DNA from 3 places in the Xanthomonas sp. NCPPB 3174 genome. Region 2 is predicted to be linked to each of the others. Evidence: predicted binding sites of a transcription regulator. Region 2 holds the regulator's gene; each other region holds the start of a gene.
The links. The regulator FliA, encoded in region 2, starts transcription of late flagellar genes. The targets are predictions, from matches to a motif close to TAAAGTTTNNCNNNCNNNGGCCGATAA.

Region 1: a site for FliA is predicted at 3,902-3,928, ahead of AC1PK7_RS07530 (GGDEF domain-containing protein). Genes of this name have one in related genera too.
Region 3: a site for FliA is predicted at 5,568-5,594, ahead of AC1PK7_RS15935 (methyl-accepting chemotaxis protein). Genes of this name have one in related genera too.

The regions. Positions count from the first base shown of each region.
Region 1 covers NZ_CM161517.1:1,710,293-1,718,042, forward strand. Annotated here, with positions in the region: gene dapE (succinyl-diaminopimelate desuccinylase) at 1-505, shown strand, start outside; gene asnB (asparagine synthase B) at 757-2,448, shown strand; gene AC1PK7_RS07530 (GGDEF domain-containing protein) at 2,730-3,803, opposite strand; gene AC1PK7_RS07535 (right-handed parallel beta-helix repeat-containing protein) at 4,140-5,186, opposite strand; gene AC1PK7_RS07540 (penicillin acylase family protein) at 5,269-7,653, opposite strand.
Region 2 covers NZ_CM161517.1:2,539,597-2,547,346, forward strand. Annotated here, with positions in the region: gene flhB (flagellar biosynthesis protein FlhB) at 71-1,201, shown strand; gene flhA (flagellar biosynthesis protein FlhA) at 1,219-3,279, shown strand; gene flhF (flagellar biosynthesis GTPase FlhF) at 3,456-5,081, shown strand; gene AC1PK7_RS11345 (MinD/ParA family ATP-binding protein) at 5,068-5,952, shown strand; gene AC1PK7_RS11350 (RNA polymerase sigma factor FliA) at 5,949-6,698, shown strand; gene cheY (chemotaxis response regulator CheY) at 6,718-7,110, shown strand; gene AC1PK7_RS11360 (protein phosphatase CheZ) at 7,111-7,722, shown strand; gene AC1PK7_RS11365 (chemotaxis protein CheA) at 7,727-7,750, shown strand, end outside.
Region 3 covers NZ_CM161517.1:3,694,951-3,702,700, reverse strand. Annotated here, with positions in the region: gene AC1PK7_RS15960 (S1/P1 nuclease) at 1-648, opposite strand, end outside; gene AC1PK7_RS15955 (OmpW/AlkL family protein) at 792-1,412, opposite strand; gene AC1PK7_RS15950 (OmpW/AlkL family protein) at 1,658-2,287, opposite strand; gene gap (type I glyceraldehyde-3-phosphate dehydrogenase) at 2,447-3,448, shown strand; gene AC1PK7_RS15940 (hypothetical protein) at 3,686-4,141, opposite strand; gene AC1PK7_RS15935 (methyl-accepting chemotaxis protein) at 4,437-5,513, opposite strand; gene AC1PK7_RS15930 (DUF2339 domain-containing protein) at 5,770-7,750, shown strand, end outside.

The DNA of each region.
Region 1 (7,750 bases), 830 kb from region 2:
GCCGGCACTGGCCGAGTTGGTCGCGCGGCATTGGGACGACGGCTACGAAAGCTTCCCGCCGACCAGCCTGCAACTCTCCAACATCCATGCCGGTACCGGCGCCAACAACGTGATCCCGGGCGAACTGCAGGTCGCCTTCAACCTGCGCTATACCCCGCACTGGGATGCGCCGCGGCTGGAAGCGGAGATCGCCGCGCTGTTCGATCGCCATGGCTTGGACTACGAACTGCGCTGGCACCGCAGCGGCGAGCCGTTCTACACCCCCGAAGGCACGCTGCGCCGGGTGGCGCGCGAGGTGCTGAGCGAGGTCGCCGGCGCGCCGCCGGAGGAGAGCACCGGCGGCGGCACCTCCGATGCGCGCTTCATCGCGCCATTGGGCGCGCAGTGCATCGAGGTCGGCCCGGTCAACGCCAGCATCCACCAGGTCGACGAGCACGTGCGCGTGGCCGACCTGGAGGCGCTGCCGGACCTGTACCTGCGCCTGATCGAACGGTTGCTGCGGTAACAGTTGCGCCGGCCCGCGTGCCGGGTTACGGTCGTCCCATGACCTCGCTGTCCGTCCTCCGCTCGAGCAACGCCAACGGCCGCAATAACGCGCTGGCGAATAATCGTGCGCGGCCGATGCGGGTCTGCGACTAGGCGCTACCAGAAACACCACGCCCAGCCACCAGAAAACCCGCATCGGCCGATGCGGGTTTTTTTGTGCCTGGGTGTCTCCCCCTTCGCAACCACCACCCCACGATCAGGAGCTTTCCCATGTGTTCGATCTTCGGCATCTTCGGCCTGCAACCGGGCGACGACCTGCAGGCGCTGCGGCGGCAGGCGCTGGACTGCTCGCAGCGGCAGCGCCACCGCGGCCCGGACTGGAGCGGCGTGTATGTTGACGACGGCGCGATCCTGGTCCACGAGCGCCTGGCCATCGTCGACCCGGCCGGCGGCTCGCAGCCGCTGCTCTCCGACGACGGGCAACTGGCGCTGGCGGTCAACGGCGAGATCTACAACCATCGCGAGCTGAAGAAACAACTCGCCCAGCCCTACGCCTTCCAGACCGGCTCGGACTGCGAGGTGATCAACGCGCTATACCGCGAGACCACGCCGGAGGCGCTGCTCAACCGCCTCAACGGCATCTTCGCTTTCGCGCTGTGGGACAAGGCCGCCGGCCGCGTGCTGATCGCGCGCGATCCGATGGGGGTGTGCCCGCTGTACTGGGGCCATGACGCGCAGGGCCGCCTGCGGGTGGCCTCGGAAATGAAGTCGTTGGCCGACAGCTGCGCCGACGTCGCCCAGTTCCCGCCGGGCCACTACTACGACAGCGCCAGCGGCGCATTGGTGCAGTACTACCGCAAGCCGTGGCGCGACTACGCGGCGGTGCAGGGCGTGGAGGTGAGCAAGCAGGAACTGCGCGAGGCCTTCGAGCGCGCCGTGCATCGCCAGTTGATGACCGACGTGCCGTACGGCGTGCTGCTCTCCGGTGGACTGGATTCGTCGCTGGTCGCCGCGGTGGCGGCGCGCTTCGCGCGCAAGCGCATCGAGGAGAACGACGAGGCCGAGGCCTGGTGGCCGCGCCTGCACTCGTTCGCGATCGGCCTGAAGGGCTCGCCGGACCTGGCCGCCGCGGCGATCGCCGCCGAGGCGCTGGGCACCGTGCACCACGGTTTCGAATACACCTTCGAGGAAGGTCTGGATGCGCTGCCGGAAGTCATCCGGCACATCGAGACCTACGACGTCACCACCATCCGCGCCTCCACGCCGATGTTCCTGCTGGCGCGGCGGATCAAGGCGATGGGGGTGAAGATGGTGCTCTCCGGCGAAGGCAGCGACGAGATCTTCGGCGGCTACCTGTACTTCCACAAGGCGCCGAACGCACGCGAATTCCACGAAGAACTGATCCGCAAGCTCGACGCGCTGTACAACTACGACTGCCTGCGCGCCAACAAGTCGATGATGGCCTGGGGCGTGGAGCCGCGCGTGCCGTTCCTCGACGTGGAGTTCCTGGACGTGGCCATGCGCATGGACGCCCAGTACAAGATGGCCGGCACCCGCGCCGACGGCAGCAAGCGCATCGAGAAGGCGGTGCTGCGCGAAGCCTTCGAGGGCTACCTGCCCGAGTCGATCCTGTGGCGGCAGAAGGAGCAGTTCAGCGACGGCGTCGGCTACGGCTGGATCGATGGGCTGAAGGCGCATGCCGAGGCGCAGGTGAGCGACCGCGAACTGGCCGCGGCCGACAAGCGCTTCCCGGTGAACCCGCCGCAGACCAAGGAAGCCTATTACTACCGCAGCCTGTTCGAGCGCGTGTTCCCGACCCCGGCCGCGGCCGAGACCGTGCCTGGCGGCAAGTCGATCGCCTGTTCCTCGCCGGCGGCAATCGCATGGGACGCGAGCTTCGCGACGATGGCCGATCCCTCCGGCCGCGCGGTGGCCGGGGTACACGCGCAGGCGCTGGGATGAGTGGGGCTTGGTGCTCCGGCGTCCTGCCCTTGCGCCAGCAAGCCGGATGTCGGTGAAACGTGCCCGGCGCCGCCTAGATTTACGGGCACAGGCGCTTGGATCCATGCGAACCACGGCGTGTGGTTCGCATGGATCATGCTAACGCTTTCAGCGTGTTGTGGATGGCTGTGTACAGCACTCCGATCAGTGACACATACGTCAGCCGACACTCTGTGGTTGGCTCATGCGATCGATTCAGCGCGCCGTCGCGTGTGCGATTGGCCTGCGCACTGGTGCGGTGGTTACAAAGGCGCCGCCTCCGGTAGCGTGGCGTCGCTAACGCGCACCGCCGACGTTGCGGCCACCGCCACAGCGCAGTCGAGGCGGAGGCTGCCGTGGCCGTCTTGTCGGGCGGCGGACAGCGCGCGGTCGGCGCGTGCGAGCAGGTCCGACACCTCGCCGCCGGCCGGCAGCGAGGCCAGGCCGACGCTGCAGGTGAACGCGGCCCCGTCCACGCGCAGGTTGCGGATGCGCTGCTGCAGGCGCTGCAGCCGTTCGCTCGCCTTGGCCTGCGACACGCCCTCGAACAGCAGGCCGAATTCCTCGCCGCCGAGGCGGCCGACACGGCAGCGCGGATCCAGCCGCACCAGCTCCGTCGCCAGCGCCTGCAGCACCGCATCGCCCACGTGATGGCCGTGCTCTGCGCCGATCCGCTCGAAGTCGTCGATCTCCAGCATGGCCAGCTGTACGGCGTGCCGGGCGCCGATCGCTGCCTCCAGCTCGGCGATGAGCGCGCGCCGGTTGGGAAGACCGGTCAGCGCATCGGTAGCGGCCAGGCGTCGATCGTTTTCCCGATGCGCGTAGTTGCTGCGCAGGGCGGTGACGACGACGTGGTTCATGGCCAGCCCGATGATCGTCACCGCCGCCACCAGGAGTTCCAGCAGCGGCAGGTCGGCCGCGCTCGGCACCAGGCTGTCGTGCCAGCCGAGCATGATCGCCCAGGTGCAGGCCAGGGCAAGCAGATAGTCGCGCGCGTGGCTGAACAGCACGCTGTAGCCCAGGCTCAGGGTCACCGCCACCGGCAGCATCCAGCTCACGCTGGCGCTGCCCATGTGATGCAGTTGCAGCCGGAACGCGGCGTCGAACGCGATCACCGACAGGAAGGCGCCCAGCCGCCATTGCCAGGATTGCTTGGCCATGCGCATGACCAAGCCGCTGCCGAGCATGGCGACGAACGCCAGCGCGTAGCGCGGGTCCAGCGGATGGCGCAGGTAGGGGTTGCACAGCAGCAGCGCCAGCCAGACGCACAGGGTCAGGCCCTGGATCGCCAGGATCGGCCGGTCGAGGGTGCGGCGGACATGAAGGTGGTAGTTCATCTGCTCTCCCAGAGCGCGCGGCGGCACTCCAGCGCCTGCGCGGCACGGTCGATCGGTGATCCAGCGCGGTCCGTCGGTCGCTGGGGCGTCGTCACCGGTTAGCGGCCGCCGCGGGGAGAGCTTGAGCGGCTTGCCGCGGTCGCCGGCGCACCTGCCGTGGTCAGCGTGGCGGGCAGGCGTCCGGCGTCGGGCGGGCGAAGCAGGGGAGACAGGGCGCACAGACCCTGGCGCCGTCAGGCGCAGGCGCGAAGCCTGGCGGGCGCCTGCCGCGCCAGGCCGTCACGCCACCCTGCCGGGGCAGAAGTGGCGTGCCGCAGGTGCGGCGGCCGCCTGCGCTTACTCGAAGCGCACGCAGTGGCCGTAGCGTTCGGGCTGGATGTCGATGCCCGAGGCATCGGCCTGGTTGTTCTTGCGCCACAGGTTGGGGCGGAAGTCCGGGCCGGTGCAGTTGGCTGCGCTGTCCACGCCGATGGTGTAGGTGTAGGGATTGCCGCGGAAGGTGTTGTTCTCGAAGGTGTTGTCTTGGCTCATGCTGTTGTCCCAGCACAGGATCTGCGGCGTGCGCTGGCGGATCGAGCAGGTCAGGTAGAGCCCGGCGCCCTTGTTGTCGATGAACTGGTTGCCCGCGAACAGGTTGCGGCGTGCGTCGGCCAGGTACACGCCCTGGCTGCCGTTGCGCTCCAGGCGGTTGTCGCGGATCTCGCTGTCTTCCAGGTGCTCGGTGGTGATGCCGGCGGCGACGTTGTCGTGGATCACGTTGTCGATCAGCTTGACCTTGGCGGTGCGGTTGAACGACACCCCGTCCCAGGTCGCGCCGGACACGTCGTTGTGCGCGATCAGCAGGTCGCGGCTGTCGAACTCGCTGAGCAGGCAGGCGCTGCGGCACTTGCTCACCCGCAGGTGGGTCAGCTGGATGTTCTGGCCGTTGCGCACCACCACCAGGCTGTTGCTCAGGTACGGGCGTTCGGGCATGAACTCCTTGTCGATGGTGCCGCCGACGATCTGCAACTGCTCCACGCGCACGTCGCGGATCGGCCGGATCGGACGCTCGTTCTGGTAGTCGCCGATCACGATGGTGGGTTGCTGCACGTGGTCGCGCATGCGCAGCACGGTGCTGTCGCCCTGGCCGCGCAGGCGCAGGCCGTCGCGCTGGATCGAGATCAGCTTGCTCACCGGGAACTCGCCCGCGCTCAGGCACACGGTGGCGGGCTTGCCGTCGTTGGGGACGCGGTCGATCGCGGCCTGCAGGTCGTCGCCGGGTTCGGCGCGCACGCTGCAGTCGGCGGCGGCAGTGGGCGCGTCGGCGGCCGGCGCGGCGCTGGCGGAGAACGACACGGCCGCGGCGAGCGGCAGCAACAGGGCGAGCAGGGGAGGGCGCTTCATCGGTAGGCAGACTCGGCAGTGGGGGGAGGGAAGGCGGTAAGCCAGCGCAGGCGGACAGACGCCGGCGCGGACCCATATCAGGTCATTGTGGTGCGGTCGGGCTTAATGTCAGCGTGTACCGGGTCGGGCCAGGCAGGAACTTTGTGGCACGGCCCTGCACCCAGTCGGCGTGGCCGGCGCCCCAGAACGGCGACAGTGGGTGGCCGCTCTGGCCGCCCGGCATGTGCACGATGCCGTCGGCTTCGTGGCCGGGCGCCACCACCATGCGTTCGGAGGCGCCGAATTCCGGGCGCTGCACCCGCGGCATGTTGTCGTCGCCGGGGAGCGGGGTGTCCGGCATGCACAGCCAGCCGCGCAGCGGCCCGGGCAGGCCCTGCGCCAGCGGATGGCAGATCGCCGCGCGGTTCTCCAGGCCCCAGCGGCGCGTGTCCAGCGGGCCTTCGGCCTGCAGGTGCGTGCTCACCTCGGTGGCGGCGTCTTCCAGCAGCGCCTGCCAACTGCCGTAGCGGCGCGGCAGCAGGTGCAGCGGCTGTTGCTGCAGCAGCGGCCAGGCCACGCCTTCCAGTTGCGGCAGCGCCGGGGGCGCGGCATCGGCGTCCGATCCTGTACGCGCCGGTGCGATCAGGCCGTCGCGGATCCGGGTCAGCACCGCCAGGCGCCAGGCGCGCACCAGGGTGTAGCTCACCGAACCGGTGCTGGCGCGGCCTTCCCAGTGCTTGGCCGCCTGCGCCACGGCGTGCAGCGCCGGCGTCGCCGCACCGGCATCGCGTTGCTGCAGCAGCGCCCACCAGCGCTGCAGGAACAGCGCGCGGTCGTCGAGCTGGATCGCCAGCAACTGCCGTTCGTCGAGGTGCGGATGCAGGCGCACGTCGTCGCGGATCTGCTGCGCACGCGCGCCCAGCGCGTAGCCGCCGTCGCCGAGCGGTGCCAGTTCGGCGCCGCCGACCACGCGGGCATTGGCGGTCCACAGTTGCCCGTCGGCGGGATCGATGCGCTGCGGCGACTGGGTGGTGGACAGCGGCCACGGCGCGCAGCGCGCGTCCGCCGGCACCGACGCGCGCACGTCGTGCATGACTGCGTCGGCTGCGCAATGCGGGCCGCGCAGCGGCAGCGGGCCGAGCACGCGCCAGCCGATATGGCCGTCGCGGTCGGCCAGCACCAGGTTCTGCGCGGGCGTGGCGATGCGTTGCGCGCGGGCGAAGGCATCGGGGAGGGACGTGGCGCGGGCGAAGTCGGCCAGGCCCAGGTTCAGCGCACCCGGCAGTTGCGCCGCCCAACGCAATGCCAGGGCACTGCCGTCGGGTTCATGCTGCAGGATCGGACCGTAGGCGGTGTCTTCCACCTGCAGCACGGTGTTGGGCGCGCCCGACACCCGGATCCGTTCGTTGTGCACGCTGACCGGCGTGCAGCCGGGTTGCGGCGTCGCGGCACATGGGGTGAGCCGGTACCAGTCGGCGGTATCGGCATAGCTGTTGGTGAAGCCCCAGGCGATGTGGCCGTTGCTGCCGACGATCACCGCCGGCAGGCCGGGCAGGGAGAAGCCGGACACGTCCACGCGGCCGCCCGGCGCCTGCGCATCGGCATAGCGCAGGCGCACCCGGAACCACAGGCTGGGCGCGCGCAGGCCCAGGTGCATGTCGTTGGCGACGATGGCGCGGCCGTCGGCAGTGCGGCTGCCGGCAATCGCCCAGTTGTTGCTGCCGGGCGCGGCAGGAGCCACCGCGTCGGCGTTGGCCTGCGCGGCCCCATCCGGCAGCCTGCGCAGATCGACCTGACCGGCGTCGGGCAACACTGCGTCGCCGACCCCGCTGCCATCCAGCGCGGCGTCCCAACTGCTGCCTTCGTGGCGCAGCAGGGCGTACAGCGGCGCCGGCAAGCGCTGCTGCAGCCGGTACAGCTCCAGCTTGCGATCGAGCTGCTTGCCCTGCAGGTCGAAGTACATCGCCTGGCCGGCCAGCGCCGAATCCACCGGCTGCCAGTCGCGCGGCGCGGCGAACAGCAACAGGTACGGCCACGGCCGCACCCGCAGCGCATGCAGGCCCTGGTTGACCCCGGCGCTGTAGGCCTGCAGCGACGCCGCGTGCGTGCCGGCGAACGCGGCCAGTTGCGCGCTGCTGCGGGCACGCAGGCGCTGCGCACGGCGCGCCTTGTCCACGCCCAGCGCGTGCGGGCCGACCAGTTCGGACAATTCGCCAGCGGCCGCGCGGCGCAGCAGGTCCATCTCGAAGAAGCGCTCCTGCGCATGCACGTAGCCGAGCGCGCGCATCGCATCGGCTTCGTCGGCGGCCTCGATGGTGACCGTGCCCAGTGCGTCGCGCTGGATGCTCACCGGCGCCCGCAGGCCTTGCAGCGGCGCGTTGCCGTCCAGCGTGGCCAGGCTGCCGCGCAGCAGCAGCCAGACGCCCAGGACTAGGGCGGCCGCCAGCAGCAGCGTGCCCAGCAGCAGGCGTTTCCATCGACCGCGCATCGTCTCTCTCCGGTGACAAGTCTCCGATTCTAGACACGCATGCGTGTCGTTCCCGCGTAGGCGCGGCGCGCTGTGCGCGGGGTCACGCATCGTGGGT
Region 2 (7,750 bases):
CCGGCCTCGCTTCCGGGACCGGCACGGTCCTTGCAGTGCGCAGGGTCGATCCTGGCCGAGCGCACCCCCGATGTCCGAGAGCGAAGAAGGCGCAGAGCGCACAGAACAGCCAACAGACAAACGCCTGCGCGAAGCCCGCGAGCAAGGCAACATCCCGCATTCGCGTGAGCTGGCGACGGCCGCGGTGTTCAGCGCCGGCGTCTTCGCCCTGATGGGCCTGTCCACCTCCATGACCGCCGGGGCGGTGGCCTGGCTGAAACAGGCGCTGCGTCCGGACCTGTCGATGCGCGAGCATCCGGAGGCGATGTTCGGCCATTTCGGCGACCTGCTGCTGAACCTGCTCTGGGTGGTGCTGCCGCTGGTCGGCATCTGCCTGGCGGCCAGCTTCGCCGCGCCGGTGCTGATGGGCACCCTGCGCTTCTCCGGCCAGGCGCTGATCCCCAAGTTCGATCGGCTCAACCCGATGAACGGGCTCAGCCGCATGTACGGCGCCGAGACCATCGTCGAGCTGCTCAAGTCGATCCTGCGCATGGGCTTCGTCGGCGGCGCCGCGATGCTGTGCCTGTGGGGCAGCACCGACTTCCTGCGCGGCCTGCTGCTGCAGCCGCTGGAACAGGCCATCGGCCACGGCCTGGGCTTCACCCTGCGGCTGCTGCTGTACACCGCCGGCGCGCTGGCGCTGCTGGCGGCGATCGACGCGCCCTATCAGAAGTGGAATTACATCCGCAAATTGAAGATGACCCGGGAGGAAGTGCGCCGGGAAATGAAGGAAAGCGACGGCAGCCCCGAGGTCAAGGGCCGCATCCGCCAGATGCAGATGCAGATGTCGCAGCGGCGGATGATGGAAGCCGTGCCCAAGGCCGACGTGGTGGTGGTCAACCCCACCCACTACGCGGTGGCGCTGAAGTACGAGAGCGGGCGCATGCGCGCCCCCACCGTGGTCGCCAAGGGCGTGGACGAGATCGCCTTCCGCATCCGCGAGGTCGGCGAGCAGCACCGCGTGGCGGTGATCTCGGCCCCGCCTTTGGCACGCGCCTTGTATAGGGAAGGCCAACTCGGCAAGGAAATTCCCGTGAGACTGTATTCCGCGGTGGCGCAGGTCCTCTCGTACGTCTACCAGTTGCGCGCCTGGCGCAGCGGGCCGATGCCGCCGTTGCCGCCGTTGGAAGTGGATGAATTCGCCCCGGGGAGCCAGCCATGAGCCAGCCTGCCGCGCAGATGAACACGCGCAAAGTGATGGACATGATCAAGCACGGGCTCGGCGCCCCGGTGATCGTGTTGCTGATGCTGGCGATGGTGGTGGTGCCGCTGGCCGCCCCGGTGCTGGACGCCCTGTTCACCTTCAACATCGCCATCTCGCTGATGGTGCTGCTGGCGGTGGTGTACGTGAAGCGGCCGCTGGAGTTCAGCATCTTCCCGATCGTGCTGCTGATGACCACGATGCTGCGCCTGGCGCTGAACGTGGCCTCCACCCGCGTGATCCTGATCAACGGCCAGGGCGGCCACGGCGCGGCCGGCAAGGTGATCGAGGCCTTCGGCGAATTCGTGATCGGCGGCAACTATGCGGTCGGTATCGTGGTGTTCGCGATCCTGACCATCATCAACTTCGTGGTCATCACCAAGGGCGCCGGGCGCGTGTCGGAAGTGACCGCGCGCTTCATCCTCGACGCCATGCCCGGCAAGCAGATGGCGATCGACGCCGACCTCAACGCCGGCCTGCTGACCCGCGAGGAAGCCAAGGCCCGCCGCGAGGAAGTGCGCGAGGAAGCGGACTTCTACGGCTCGATGGACGGCGCCAGCAAGTTCATCCGCGGCGACGCCATCGCCGGCATCCTGATCCTGTTCATCAACTTGATCGGCGGCATGGCGGTCGGCGTGCTGCAGCACGGCATGCCGGTGGCGCAGGCCGCCTCCACCTACACCCTGCTGTCGATCGGCGATGGCCTGGTCGCGCAGCTGCCTGCACTGCTGGTGTCCTCGGCGGTGGCGATGCTGGTCACCCGCGCCTCGCGTTCGCAGGACATGGGCGCCTCGATGATGGGCCAGGTGTTCGGCCAACATAAGGCGCTGGCGGTGGCCGCGGCGATCCTGGGCCTGGTCGGCCTGATCCCGGGCATGCCCAACGTCGCTTTCTTGACGCTGGCGCTGATCCTGGGCGTGCTGGCCTGGAAGATGTGGAAGCGCAGCCTGCAGCCGACCCCGGCCGCCGCCGAGGCGGCGCCGCAGGCCGCAGCCGCGGCGCAGGCCAACGCCGAACTGGGCTGGGACGAACTGCGCCCGATCGACCCGCTGGGCCTGGAAGTGGGCTACCGGCTGATCCCGCTGGTGGACAAGGCCCAGGGCGGCGAGCTGATGGCGCGGATCAAGGGCGTGCGCCGCAAGCTGACCCAGGACATCGGCTTCCTGGTGCCGCCGGTGCACATCCGCGACAACCTGGAACTGCCGGCCAACGCCTACCGCCTGCTGGTGCACGGCGTGCCGGTGGCCACCGCCGACATCCACCCGGACCGCGAACTGGCGCTGGACCCGGGCGGCGCGCTGGGCAAGATCGACGGCATTGCCGGCAAGGACCCGGCGTTCGGCCTGGACGCGATCTGGATCCAGCCGCACCTGCGCGCCCAGGCCGAGACCATGGGCTACACCGTGGTCGACCCGGCCACGGTGATCGCCACCCACCTCTCGCACCTGATCCGCGAGCACGCCCCGGAACTGCTCGGCCATGAGGAAGTGCAGCAGTTGCTGGCGACCCTGGCCAAGAGCGCGCCCAAGCTGGTCGAGGACCTCACCCCCAAGGCGCTGCCGCTGTCGGTGGTGGTGCGGGTGCTGCAGAACCTGCTCATCGAGAAGATCCCGGTGCGGCAGCTGCGCAAGATCGTCGAGGCCCTGGTCGAGCACGCCCCGCAGAGTCAGGAACCCGGCGCGCTCACCGCCGCCGTGCGCAACGCCCTGGGCCGCTTCATCGTCCAGGAGATCGCCGGCATGGCCCCGGAACTGCCGGTGTTCACCCTGGCCCCGCAATTGGAACGTGTCTTGCAGGACTCTACCCAGGGCAACGGCGCGGCGCTGGAACCCGGACTGGCCGAACGCTTGCACCAAAGTCTGGCGGACTGCGTGAGCAAGCAGGAGGCGCGCAACGAACCGGCCGTGGTGCTGGTCCCGGCGCAGGTCCGCGCCGCCCTCGCCCGCCTGGTCCGCCACAGCGTCCCCGCGCTGTCGGTCCTGTCCTACAGCGAAGTGCCGGAGGACAAGCGGCTGAAGCTGGTGGGGACGATCAGTTGATGTGGCGGGATTGGTGATTTGGGATTCGGGAGTCGCAACAGCGGGCCCGACGCGCGCAGAGAGACAGCAATGACACGAACGAACACAACCAGAGCAAGGCGACCGGATAGCAGCCATGCCATGGCGGCCTCCGCGACCAATCCCCACTCCCCACTCCCGAATCCCGGCACTCACCCATGAAGATCAAACGCTTTGTCGCCCCCGACATGCGCACCGCCTTCCGGATGGTGCGCGACGAGCACGGGCCGGATGCGGTGATCCTGTCCAATCGGCGTACCGACGAGGGCATCGAGATCGTCGCCGCCAGCAACTACGACGAGGCCCTGGTGCAGCGGGCGCTGGATGCGGTGCGCCCGGACGAGGCGCCGCGCGCCGCTGCCGCGCAGGCACCGGCCGCTCCCGCCCCGCGCGCCGCACGGAGCGACAGCGCCGCCGCCAGCCCGGCGATGGCGATGATGGCCGCGATCAGCGAACGCCGCGGCAGTGCCGCGCCGGCCGCTCCCGCCGCACGGCCACTGACCCAGCCGGCGGCGCTGGCCGCTTCGGCGATGCCCGCCGCGGCCGCCCCGGCTGCCGCCGCACGCCAGGCCGCCCCGGCCAAGGCCGCAGCGCCGGTCACCGGCCGCGCCGAGTTCAGCATCCCCGAGGACGTGTTCCGCAACGCCCCGATCAGCGTGCCCCTGCCCAGCCCGTTCGCCGCCGCGACCCCGGCGCCGGCCGCCGAGGCCATGCCGGCCTGGCGCGACGACGTCGCCGCGGTGGCGCTGACCCCGCTGGCGAGCCCGAGCACAGCCCCTGCCGCGCCGGGCGTGGCCAAGGCCGACGCGCCGGCCGCTGCCGGAATCCCGGCGGCCGCCACGCTGGCGGCGGTGCCGACCTTCCCCGCCCCGCAGAACGACGAACAATTGACGCAGCTGCGCGACGAACTGGCGCTGATGCGGCAGATGATCGAGCGCGAGATGAACCGCCTCACCGACGAGCGCCTGCGCGGCTCGCCGGTCCGCGCCCAGGCGCTGGAGCTGATGGACGACTACGGCTTCGACAGCGGCATCACCCGCGACGTGGTCATGCAGATCCCCGCCGACCTGGAGCTGCACCGCGGCCGCGGGCTGATGCTGGGCCTGCTGTCCAAGCGCCTGCCGATCGCCCCGCTGGACCCGCTCGAGGAAGGCGGCGTGATCGCCCTGATCGGCCCCACCGGCGCCGGCAAGACCACCACCATCGCCAAGCTGGCCTCGCGCTTCCTGGAGCGCCATGCCGCCCGCGACGTGGCCCTGGTCACCACCGACACCATCCGCGTCGGCGGCCGCGAACAACTGCACAGCTACGGCCGCCAGCTCGGCATCGCCGTGCACGAGGCCGATAGCGACGCCGCGCTGCAGCAGCTGCTGGAGCGCCTGGCCGACTACAAGCTGGTGCTGATCGACACCGCCGGCATGGGCCAGCGCGACCGCGCCCTGGCTGCCCAGCTGCACTGGCTGCGCGCCTCGCGGGTGGTCCGATCCTTGCTGGTACTCCCCGCCAACGCCCATTTCTCCGACCTGGACGAGGTGGTGCGCCGGTTCGCCGGCGCCGACCCACAGGGGGTCATCATGACCAAGTTGGACGAAACCGGGCGGTTCGGCAGTGCCTTGTCGGTGGTCGTGGACCACCGCCTCCCCATCACCTGGGTGACCGATGGACAGCGTGTGCCGGACGACCTGCACCGCGCCAACGCCGCCAGCCTGGTATTGCGCCTTGAAGATTTGCGGCGCGCTGCCGATAAGCCCTGTACTCCGGAGCAGACCCATGCCGTCGCGTGACTACGTCAATCTGACCAATGCCTTCCCCCTGTCGGCGACGCGCAGCGAACCGCTGGGTCCGGTGCGCACCATCGCCGTGACCGGCGGCAAGGGCGGCGTGGGCAAGACCAACATCTCGGTCAACCTGTCCATGGCGCTGGCCGACATGGGCAAGCGCACCCTGCTGCTGGACGCCGACCTGGGCCTGGCCAACGTCGACGTGCTGCTGGGGCTGACCCCCAAGTTCACCGTGGCCGACCTGGTCGCCGGGCGCTGCACCCTGGAAGAGGTGCTGATCGACATGCCCAACGGGCTGATGGTGGTGCCCGCCGCCTCCGGCCGCCGCTACATGGCCGAGTTGCCGCCGGCCCAGCACGTGGGCCTGGTCAACGTGTTCTCCGAGTTGCAGCGCGAGCTGGACGTGATGATCGTCGACACCGCCGCCGGCATCACCGACAGCGTGCTGACCTTCTGCCAGGCCGCGCAGGACGCGGTGGTGGTGGTCTGCGACGAGCCGGCCTCGATCACCGACGCCTACGCCCTGATCAAGGTCCTCTCGCGCGAGCGCGGCGTGGACCGGGTGCAGATCGTCGCCAACATGGTCCGCGACCTCAACGAAGGCCGCCTGCTGTACGACAAGCTCAGCCGGGTCTGCGAGAAGTTCCTCGGCGACGTGTCGCTGAACTACCTGGGCTGCGTGCCGCAGGACGACTGGCTACGCCTGTCGGTGCAGCGCCAGCAGCCGGTGGTCAAGGCCTACCCGTCCAGCCCGTCGGCGCAGGCGATCAGCGAGATCGCCCGGCGCACCGCGCGCTGGCAGGCGCCGACCGCCCCGCGCGGCAACGTCGAGTTCTTCGTCGAACGCATCATCCAGCGCGGGGTGGCCGCATGAACGCCGCCGCCCACTACCGCGCCGTCCAACGCAACAGCGCCAACGACTACATCACCCAGCACTCGGACCTGGTCCGGCGCATCGCCCACCACCTGGCGGCGCGGCTGCCGGCCAGCGTCGAGATCGACGATCTGATCCAGGCCGGCATGATCGGCCTGATCGAGGCCTCGCGCAGCTACGACGCCGAACAGGGCGCCTCGTTCGAGACCTATGCCTCGATCCGCATCCGCGGCGCGATGATCGACGAGATCCGCCGTGGCGACTGGGTGCCGCGCTCGGTGCACCGCCGCGCCCGCGACGCCGCCTCGGCGATCCGCAAGATCGAACAGAGCACCGGCCGCGCCGCCGCCGCCAACGAAGTGGCCGCGGCGATGGACATGCCGCTTCCCGAATACCTGCGTTTGATGGAAGATGCCGCCCGCGGCCAGGTGCTGAGCCTGGAGTCGCGCATCGAGGACCATGGCGAACTGGATACCATCGCCAAGGGCGGACCCAATCCGCAGCAGATGCTCGAGCGCAGCGAATTCGGCCGCGAGCTGGGCAAGGCCATCGCGCAGTTGCCCGAACGCGAGCAGTTGGTGCTGTCGCTGTACTACGAGCAGGAATTGAACCTCAAGGAAATCGGCGCGGTGCTCGGGGTCAGCGAGTCGCGCGTGTGTCAGATCCATGGCCAGGCCACGGTACGGTTGCGCGGACGCCTGAAGGCGTTCGAGGTCGCCGATGCCGGTCTGGAAGACGAAGAATAGGAACCCTTAGGAGTCAGTGGTGAACAAGAACATGCGGATTTTGATCGTGGACGATTTCTCGACGATGCGGCGCATCGTCAAGAATCTGCTCGGCGATCTGGGCTTCACCAATACCGCCGAGGCCGAAGACGGCAACAGCGCCCTGGCCGCGCTGCGCTCGGCGCCGTTCGAGTTCGTGGTCACCGACTGGAACATGCCGGGCATGACCGGCATCGATCTGCTGCGCAACATCCGCGCCGACGACAAGCTCAAGCACCTGCCGGTGCTGATGGTCACCGCCGAGGCCAAGCGCGAGCAGATCATCGAGGCCGCGCAGTGCGGCGTGAACGGCTACATCATCAAGCCGTTCACCGCGCAGACGCTGCAGGAGAAGCTGGGCAAGATCTTCGAACGCCTGGGAGCGACCGCCTAAATGGAAGCCACCGCCGAACGTACCGCCCTGATCGAACGCCTGCAAGGCGCGCTGGACGCGCTGGAAAATGGCGACGAGGCCGGCTGGCGCAGGGAGATCGACACCCTCGCCGCCTGGCGCACGCGGCCGATGATGCAGGGCCTTAGCCGGCTCGCGCGCGATCTGGGGCAGGCGCTCGGCGAACTGCCGGTGGTGCCCAGCGAAGCCGGCGAGCTGGACGACGCCTGCTCGCGCCTGGACCACGTGGTGGAGATGACCGAACAGGCCAGCCACCGCACCCTGGACCTGGCCGAGGAATGCCGTGCGCTGGCCGACCAGCTCGCCGCCGGCGGCCTCAGCGGCGACCAGAGCGAGATCCTCGACAAGATCCGCCACAACCTCACCGAAATGGCCCTGGCGCAGAGCTTCCAGGACCTGACCGGGCAGATCATCCGCCGCGTCGCCGGCATCGTACGCCGCGTGCACGAAGGCTTCGGCGCGCTGGGTCTGCCGCCGAAGGAAGAAAACAAGAAGGCCGACGGCAGCCTGGCCGGCCCGGCCCTGCCCGGCCTGGACCGCCACGGCGTGTCGCAGCACGACGCCGACGACCTGCTGTCCGGATTGGGACTGTAATGCCATGAGCGCCGTACCCGACGACATC
Region 3 (7,750 bases), 1.2 Mb from region 2:
CGCCGCGGCCGGCGGCGGCAGCGCGTTGCCCGCCGGCGAGGGCGCCGGCAACGGCTGCTTTTCCAGCTCGGCCAGGTACGCCTGTTCGTCCAGCCCGCGGCTGCGCAGCAGGCCGCTGTCCCACAGCGAATGCAGATTGCTGCCCTTGCCCTCGAACTGGATCTGCACGGTGTTGGCGCCCTTGTCGCGGGCGTAGCCGGCATGCAGCGGCTGTTGCACGTCGCCGGCGAAATGCACGACGAACTTCAGCGCCTGCGCACGCGCGGCCTGCGGCTGGCTGCGGTCGGCGAGGATCGCGGCCTGGCGGCGCAGCGCCTCGACCGCGCAGTTGCCGTCCGGGCAGTCGCGGGTCTGCTCGTAGTGGCAGTCGTTCTCGGCCAGGTTGACGTAATGCCAGCGCGCGCTGCGTTTGCCCAGGTCGGGATCGTGTTCGCGGAGCTGGTCGGCCCAGTTGGCGACGCCGGCCAGGGTCGGGTCGGGTTCGCCCTGCAGCAGGGTGCGGACCTGCGCGCGGGCTTGCGGGGTGAGTTGGGTGTCGGCGAGATCGGCGACCAGGCGGTGACCCAGCGGGCCCCAGGCGAAGGCGGCGGACGGTGCGGCGGCGAGGGTCGCGGCGAGCGCGGTGCAAACGAAGCGAGAGATTTTCATGCGCCGATTCTAGCCGGCGCCGACGACGCGGCCATGACGCGCGTCAGGTCTGTTGCGTTGCCGCTCAGCACGGCGGACGCCGGTGCCAGACGGCGTCGCCGACCGCGCCGCGCCGCGTCCGAGGACACGACCCGGCTGCAGGCTCAGAAATACATCAGGTACGCGACGCCGTAGGTGACCGGATCGAGCTTGGCCTTGCCGAGCGTGCTGCCGTCCACCTCCACGTCGCTGCGCATGCCGGTCCAGCGCGCATCCACGCGGATCGCGCTGCGTTCGCCGACCGCGAAATCCACGCCGGCATGCAGCGCCGGACCAATGGTGTCCTTGAACTTCACGTCGTTGGACGAAAACGCGCCCTTGCCGTCGCTGCCGAGGAAGGCGGTGTAGTTGAGGCCGGCGCCGACGAACGGGGAGATGTCGCCGTTGCCGTTGAAGTGATACTGCAGCGAGATGGTGGGCGAGAGCATCCAGGCGCTGCCGATATCGCCGCCGCGGTCCACGCCGATCTTCTGCTGGCCGACCAGGCCCTGGATCTCCAGGCCCAGGTTGCCGCGGAAGAAGTACTCGTACGTGAACGACACGGCCGGCGCGACGTCGGCGTCGAAGCGCTGATCGCTGCCGCGCAGCGTGCCGTTGGACGACCCCGGCACCATGCCGTGCAGGCCGTAGCTGGTGGTGAAATGGCCGGCCGATTGCGCCGCGGCGGGCAGGGCGATGCTGGCGAGGGCGGCGACGGCGAGGCGACGGAACAGGCGTGGCGGCATGGGGGACCCCGGTGGACGACGAGTGGGCGGATGCGAACCCCGTGTCGGCCCAGCGGGCGCCGATCCACATCCGTGTGGCGCGTAGTCTGCCAGAGAAGCGCCGCGGACGCGCTGCGCATCCGGGCTGCCGCTTGCACGGCATGCCGCGTCGGCCTGGGCCGCCGCGCGCGATGGCGCCGCTGCGACGCGCGGCGCCGACCGTGTGGCCACCGGCGCCGCAGTTGGCAGCGGCGCCGGCGCCCGTTTCAGAACTTCATCACGTAGGCCAGGCCGTACGCCAGCGGATCGATGTGCGCGGTGCCCAGGTCGCTGCCGTTGACCTTGACCTTGCTGTCGATGTCGATCCAGCGCAGGTCCACGCGCAGCGCCGACTTCTCGGTGAGTGCGAAATCCACGCCGGCGTGCGCGGCCAGGCCCCAGGAGTCGTCCAGCTTGAGCTTGCTGCCGGCGAGCGCGCCGGTGGTCTTCTCGCTGAAGAAGGTGGTGTAGTTGATGCCGGCGCCGACGAACGGCGAGACCTTGCCGGCGCTGTTGAAGTGGTACTGCAGCGACACCACCGGCGGCAGGTGCTTGGTGCTGCCGACCTTGCCCACGCCCTTGACGCTGATGTCGTGCTCGAACGGCAGCGCGGCCAGCACTTCCACGCCCAGGTCCTGGTGCACGAAGTACTCGAAGGTCACCGTCGGGCGGATGTTGCTGTCGATGCGCAGCGGCAGGGTGCCGCCGGCCAGCGTGCCGTTGTCGGACTTCGGATTGACCTGGTGGGCGCCGATGCCGACGGTCCAGTCGCCTTGCGACTGCGCCAGCGCCGGCAGGGCGCACAGGGTCAGGGCGGCGGCCAGGCCGGTGAGCAGGAGGGGGGAGGTGGTGCGCATGGTGGAGTCTCGGTTGGGTGTGGGCGCAGTGTCCGGCGCGCGGCCATACGCCGCCTTGATCCTGATCAAACCGGCGTATCCGGCGTGGCGCGGCCGGCCTGCTAGAATGCGGTTCCCCTTCCATCCGCCGCGCCAGCCGCGGCCGCAGGAGCTACTGAAATGGCAATCAAGGTCGGCATCAACGGTTTCGGTCGCATCGGGCGCAACGTGCTGCGCTCGGCGGTGCAGAATTTCGGCAGCGACATCGAGATCGTCGCCATCAACGACCTGCTCGAGCCGGATTATCTGGCCTACATGCTGCAGTACGACTCCGTGCACGGCCGCTTCCAGGCGGAGGTGTCGGTCGACGGCAATCATCTGCTGGTCAACGGCAAGAAGATCCGCCTGACTCAGGAACGCGATCCGGCGGCGCTGAAGTGGGGCGAGGTCGGCGTGGACGTGGTGATCGAGTCCACCGGCCTGTTCCTGACCAAGGAAACCGCGCAGAAGCACCTGGACGCCGGCGCCAAGAAGGTGATCCTGTCGGCGCCGTCGAAGGACGACACGCCGATGTTCGTGTACGGCGTCAACGACAGCACCTACGCCGGCCAGGCCATCGTCTCCAACGCCAGCTGCACCACCAACTGCCTGGCGCCGCTGGCCAAGGTGATCAACGACAAGTGGGGCATCAAGCGCGGCCTGATGACCACCGTGCACGCGGCCACCGCCACCCAGAAGACCGTGGACGGCCCGAGCAACAAGGATTGGCGCGGCGGCCGCGGCATCCTGGAGAACATCATTCCGTCCAGCACCGGCGCGGCCAAGGCGGTCGGCGTGGTGATCCCGGAGTTGAACAAGAAGCTCACCGGCATGAGCTTCCGCGTGCCGACCTCGGACGTGTCGGTGGTCGACCTGACCGTGGAACTGGAGAAGCCGGCCACCTACGCCGAGATCTGTGCCGAGGTGAAGGCGCAGAGCGAAGGCGCGCTGAAGGGCATCCTCGGCTACACCGAGGACAAGGTGGTCGCCACCGATTTCCGCGGCGACGCGCGCACCTCCATCTTCGACGCCGATGCCGGCATCGCCCTGGACGGCACCTTCGTCAAGCTGGTGTCCTGGTACGACAACGAGTGGGGCTACTCCAACAAGTGCCTGGAGATGGTTAAGGTGGTGGCGAAGTAAGCCGCCGCGCGTCGTCCGCCGTGGCGGGCGACGCGGCCTTGTGCGGCAGCGACCGCTGCAGCCCGCCGCCGTTGGCACGCTGCACACGCCATCGCGAACGCATGCAAACAAAAAGGAGCGCCTCGGCGCTCCTTTTTGTTGTGCAGATGTGCTGCGAGGGACTTGCTCGCCGCGACGGCGGCGTGGATGCAACGAGATGGAAGTGGCGCGATCCGCGCCGCCGCCATCCGCTCGCCGTTACAGCGCGTCCTTGGAGACGTTGCTTTCGCTCTGCTGGTAATCGGTGACCACGCCCTTGGCGTCGAATTCCACTTCCAGGTCGTAGGACTTGACGTTGCGCGCGCCGACGCCGTGCTCCTGCGCCTCGTTGATCGCCGGGCCGGTGTAGTAACCGGGCAGCATCCGCTTCAGCAGGCCGGTGGCGGTCTTGCGCGCCTTCTCGCCGTGGGATTCGCTGGGGCGATAGCTCCACGACTTCTCGTAGCCGCCTTCCTTTCCGGACGTCCTGGAGACGTAGGTGGGCTCGCCATAGATCGCGCGCACCTGCTCCTTGGTGGTCTTGCCGATCACGATGTTCTTCTTCACCGCATCGGGAGTGTAGAGCTCCGGATTGTCGACCTTTTCGGCCAGGGCGGGAGCAGCGAAGGACGCGGCCAGCATGGCCGAGATCAGCAGGGTGCGAAAGGGTTTCATGGTCATGTCCGTTTACCTGGGAAGTGGCGTCTGCAATCCAGAGGGTACCGGTCGCGTCGAGGTGCGTCGGTACGGCTTCAGCGCGGCGCAACGAGCTTAGGCATGGCGAAATGACGTCGTCAATACAGCAGGCAGCGACATTCAGGCAACGACGACGCCCCTGGCGGCAAGGCCGATGGCGGAATCGCGAGCGCGATGCGGCGTGCCGCTGCGCGCGCAGCGGGTCGACGGGGCAGGCGTTGCCCCGTGATCCGCTGCCACTTTTTGCGCAGGGCGCCGTCGCGGTGTGGGCGGGCTACAGGGCCTGCAGGATCAGCGAGTGCCAGCCGGTGCGGTAGGTTTCGTAGCCGGGCGAGGCGGCATGCCCGATGCAGTGCGGCCGGCCGTCCAGGTCGATCAGCACGGCGCCGCGCGGCTGCTTGAACAAGGCGTCGCGGCCGTCGAAGTCGATCCGGTCCTGCAGCATGCGCCCGGCCGAGTCGGCCAGCACCTGGCCCTGCGCGTCGACGATGCAGACCCGGCTGCGGCCCCATTCGGATTCGGACAGCGGGGTGCGCTGCACGATCGTCTGCGCCAGCGCGTCCCAGCGGAACACGATGCCCAGCACGCCCAGCACGCGGCCATCGATGCGGCCGCCCTCGCGGACCGTGCACGCGTACACCAGGACCCGCTCGCCATCGGCCAGTGCACTGGCGTGCACGCCCTGGAAGCTGAAGTCCTCGCCGCTGCGGGTGCGCATGGCCTGCTCGAACCACGGTTGCGCGGAGACGTCGCTGCCGACCGAGGCGTACTGCCGCGGCCGGCCGTTGGCGCGGATGCGGCCATCGCTGCCGGCCAGGATCAAATCGAAGTAGACCGTGTACGAATCCAGGATCTGGCCCATGCGCCGCGACGCGTAGGCCAGCGCCTCGGCGTCGCTGTCGGTGCGCGCTGCCGCCACGACCGCGGCGTCGGTGGCCCACCAGCGCACGTCGCAACTGCGTTCGTAGAGGTTGCGGTCGATCAGGTCGATGTTGCTCAGGGCCAGTTCGCTGAGCCGCGTGCGGCGCACGTCGTCCTGCAGCCGGCTCAGCGTCTGCCGCATCTCCGCGCTGGTGCGCGCGGCGACCTTGTCCAGGTCCTGGGTGGCCTCGGCCACGCGTCGCGACAGCCCGTCCATTTCCTGCGCGATGACGCTGAAGCCGCGTCCGGCGGCACCGATGCGCGCCGATTCGATGCGCGCGTTCATCGAGATCATGTGGGTGGTGCGGTTGATCGCGTCGATGCCCTGCAAGGAACGGCGCAGTTGGCCGAGCAATTGGTCGGAGAGGCCGACGACGGCGCGGATATGGTCATCGATCCCCGTTTCGGCGGGGTGGGCGGGTAGGTTCATTCATGCTGCCGGTGGGGTGGGAGGGAACAGCAGACGGACGACGCGGTAAGGGGTGTAGCGGCCGTCCATTCATCGACTTGAGGGCGGTGTGAAGACCGTCCGTCGGAACGCCGAGGCTTGCCCTGCCTAGGCTGCGGCCGCGCCTGTGGGCCGATGCCGGTACCGAACTCGTCTACCATCTGCGCCAGGTCCGGCGCCGCCGGACACCTGGTGCGCGTCACAGGCGCCGCGCCACCGCCGTGGAGATGCGAGTCGAATGGAGATGTTGGTCGTGCTGGTGGTGTTGGCGGTGCTGGCGATGCCGGTGCTGCTGATCGTGGCCCTGGTCGGGCAGTCGCGCCTGCGCCAGCGGCTTGCCGCGCTGGAGGCACAGGTCGCGCGGATGGCGGCCGCCCCGGTGGCGCCTGCGACGGCCTGGGCCGGTCCTGCGGCCGCGGACGGGGACACGGAATCCGCCGTCGATGCCGAGACGCAGGCCGAGGATGCGCCGAACGAAGTGTCGTCCGAGCCTGCACGTCCGCCCCTTGTCGTGGAGGAGGCTAGCGCGCCGCCGCCACTGCCGCCGCCCTTGCCGACGCCGCAGCACACCAACGATTTCGCGACGCTGGCCGCCGCGGTCGAGCGCGCCGAGCAACAACAGGCGCAAGCGCGCGCCGCCGCCGCGGCCGCGATCGCCGCCCCGCACCGGCCTGACCCGATCGAGCGGTTGGTGAGCGGGGTCAAGCGCTGGTTCACCGAGGGCAACGTGCCGGTGAAGATCGGCATGCTGGTGCTGCTGGCCGGCGTCGCCGCGCTGCTCAAGTACGCCGGCGACCAGGGTTGGCTGCGCATGCCGATCGAGCTGCGCTACGCCGGCATCGCCGCCGCGTCGCTGGCGGGCCTGGCGTTCGGCTGGCGCCAGCGCACGCGCAAGCGCAGCTTCGCGCTGGCCCTGCAGGGCGGGGCGATCGGCGTGTTGCTGCTGACCGTGTTCGCCGCGTTCAAGCTGTCCGGGCTGATCCCGGCCGGGGCGGCGCTGGCGCTGAGCATCGCCCTGGTCGCGGGCATGTGCGTGCTGGCGGTGGCGCAGGAATCGCGCACCCTGGCGGTGCTGGGCACGCTGGCCGGCTTCCTCGCGCCGCTGTGGCTGTCCACCGGCAGCGGCAACCATGTGGCGCTGTTCTCCTACTACGCGCTGCTCAACGCGGCGGTGTTCGCGATCGCCTGGTACCGGCCGTGGCGGGTGCTGAACCTGCTCGGGTTCGGCTTTACCTTCGGCATCGGCACGCTGTGGGGCGTGCTGCAGTACCGGCCGGAAAAGTTCGTCAGCACCGAGCCGTTCCTGCTGCTGTTCTTCGCCTTCTACCTGCTGATCCCGATCCTGTACGCGCGGCGGCAGCAGGCCGCGCGCAGCGCGCTGATCGACGGCAGCCTGCTGTTCGGCACGCCGCTGATCGCGTTCTCGCTGCAGGCCGGCCTGTTGCGTGGCGAGCGCCTGCCGCTGGCCTTGTGCGCGTTGGCTCTGGCGGCGCTCTATGCGCTGCTGGCCGCGGCGCTGATCCGGCGCGCGCGCTTCGCCCTGCTGGGGCAGGCGTATGCGGTGCTGGCGGTGGGCTTCGCCACGTTGGCGGTGCCGCTGGCGCTGTCGGCGCGGGCCACCGCGAGCGTGTTCGCGCTGGAGGGGGCGGCGCTGGTGTGGCTGGGCCTGCGCCAGCGGCGCTGGCTGCCGCAGCTCAGCGGCGCCGGATTACAGATGGCGGCCGCGTTGGGCTTCACCCTGGGCCTGGATGCGGCGGTGCAGGACAGCCAGGCCGTGGCCAATGCCACCTGCATGAGCGCGCTGCTGCTGGCCCTGGCCGGGTTCGCCAGCGCCTGGTGCTATCGCCGCGCGCGCGCCGCCATGCCGGCGCTGGGCTACTACCTGTGGGGGCTGGCTTGGTGGTGCGGGATCGGCGTCGCCGAGATCCTGCGCTTCGCCGCCGCCGACGCGCGGCCGGACGTGTTGCTGGCCTGGGCGGCGGTCAGCGGCTGGCTCGCGGCCGAAGCGCAGCGGCGCTGGCCGGCGCCGGCGCTGGCCGCGACCACGCTGGGCGGCCTGGCGCTGGCGTTGCCGCTGGCGGCCTGGCAGGCCGATGCGCACGGGCAGCCGTTCGCCGGACATGGCGCCTGGGCCTGGGCGCTGTTCGCGGTGCTCGGCGTGCGCAGCCTGCTGTGCCTGCGCGACAGCGGGGGCGGCGTGGCGCGCGCGGCGCAGTTCG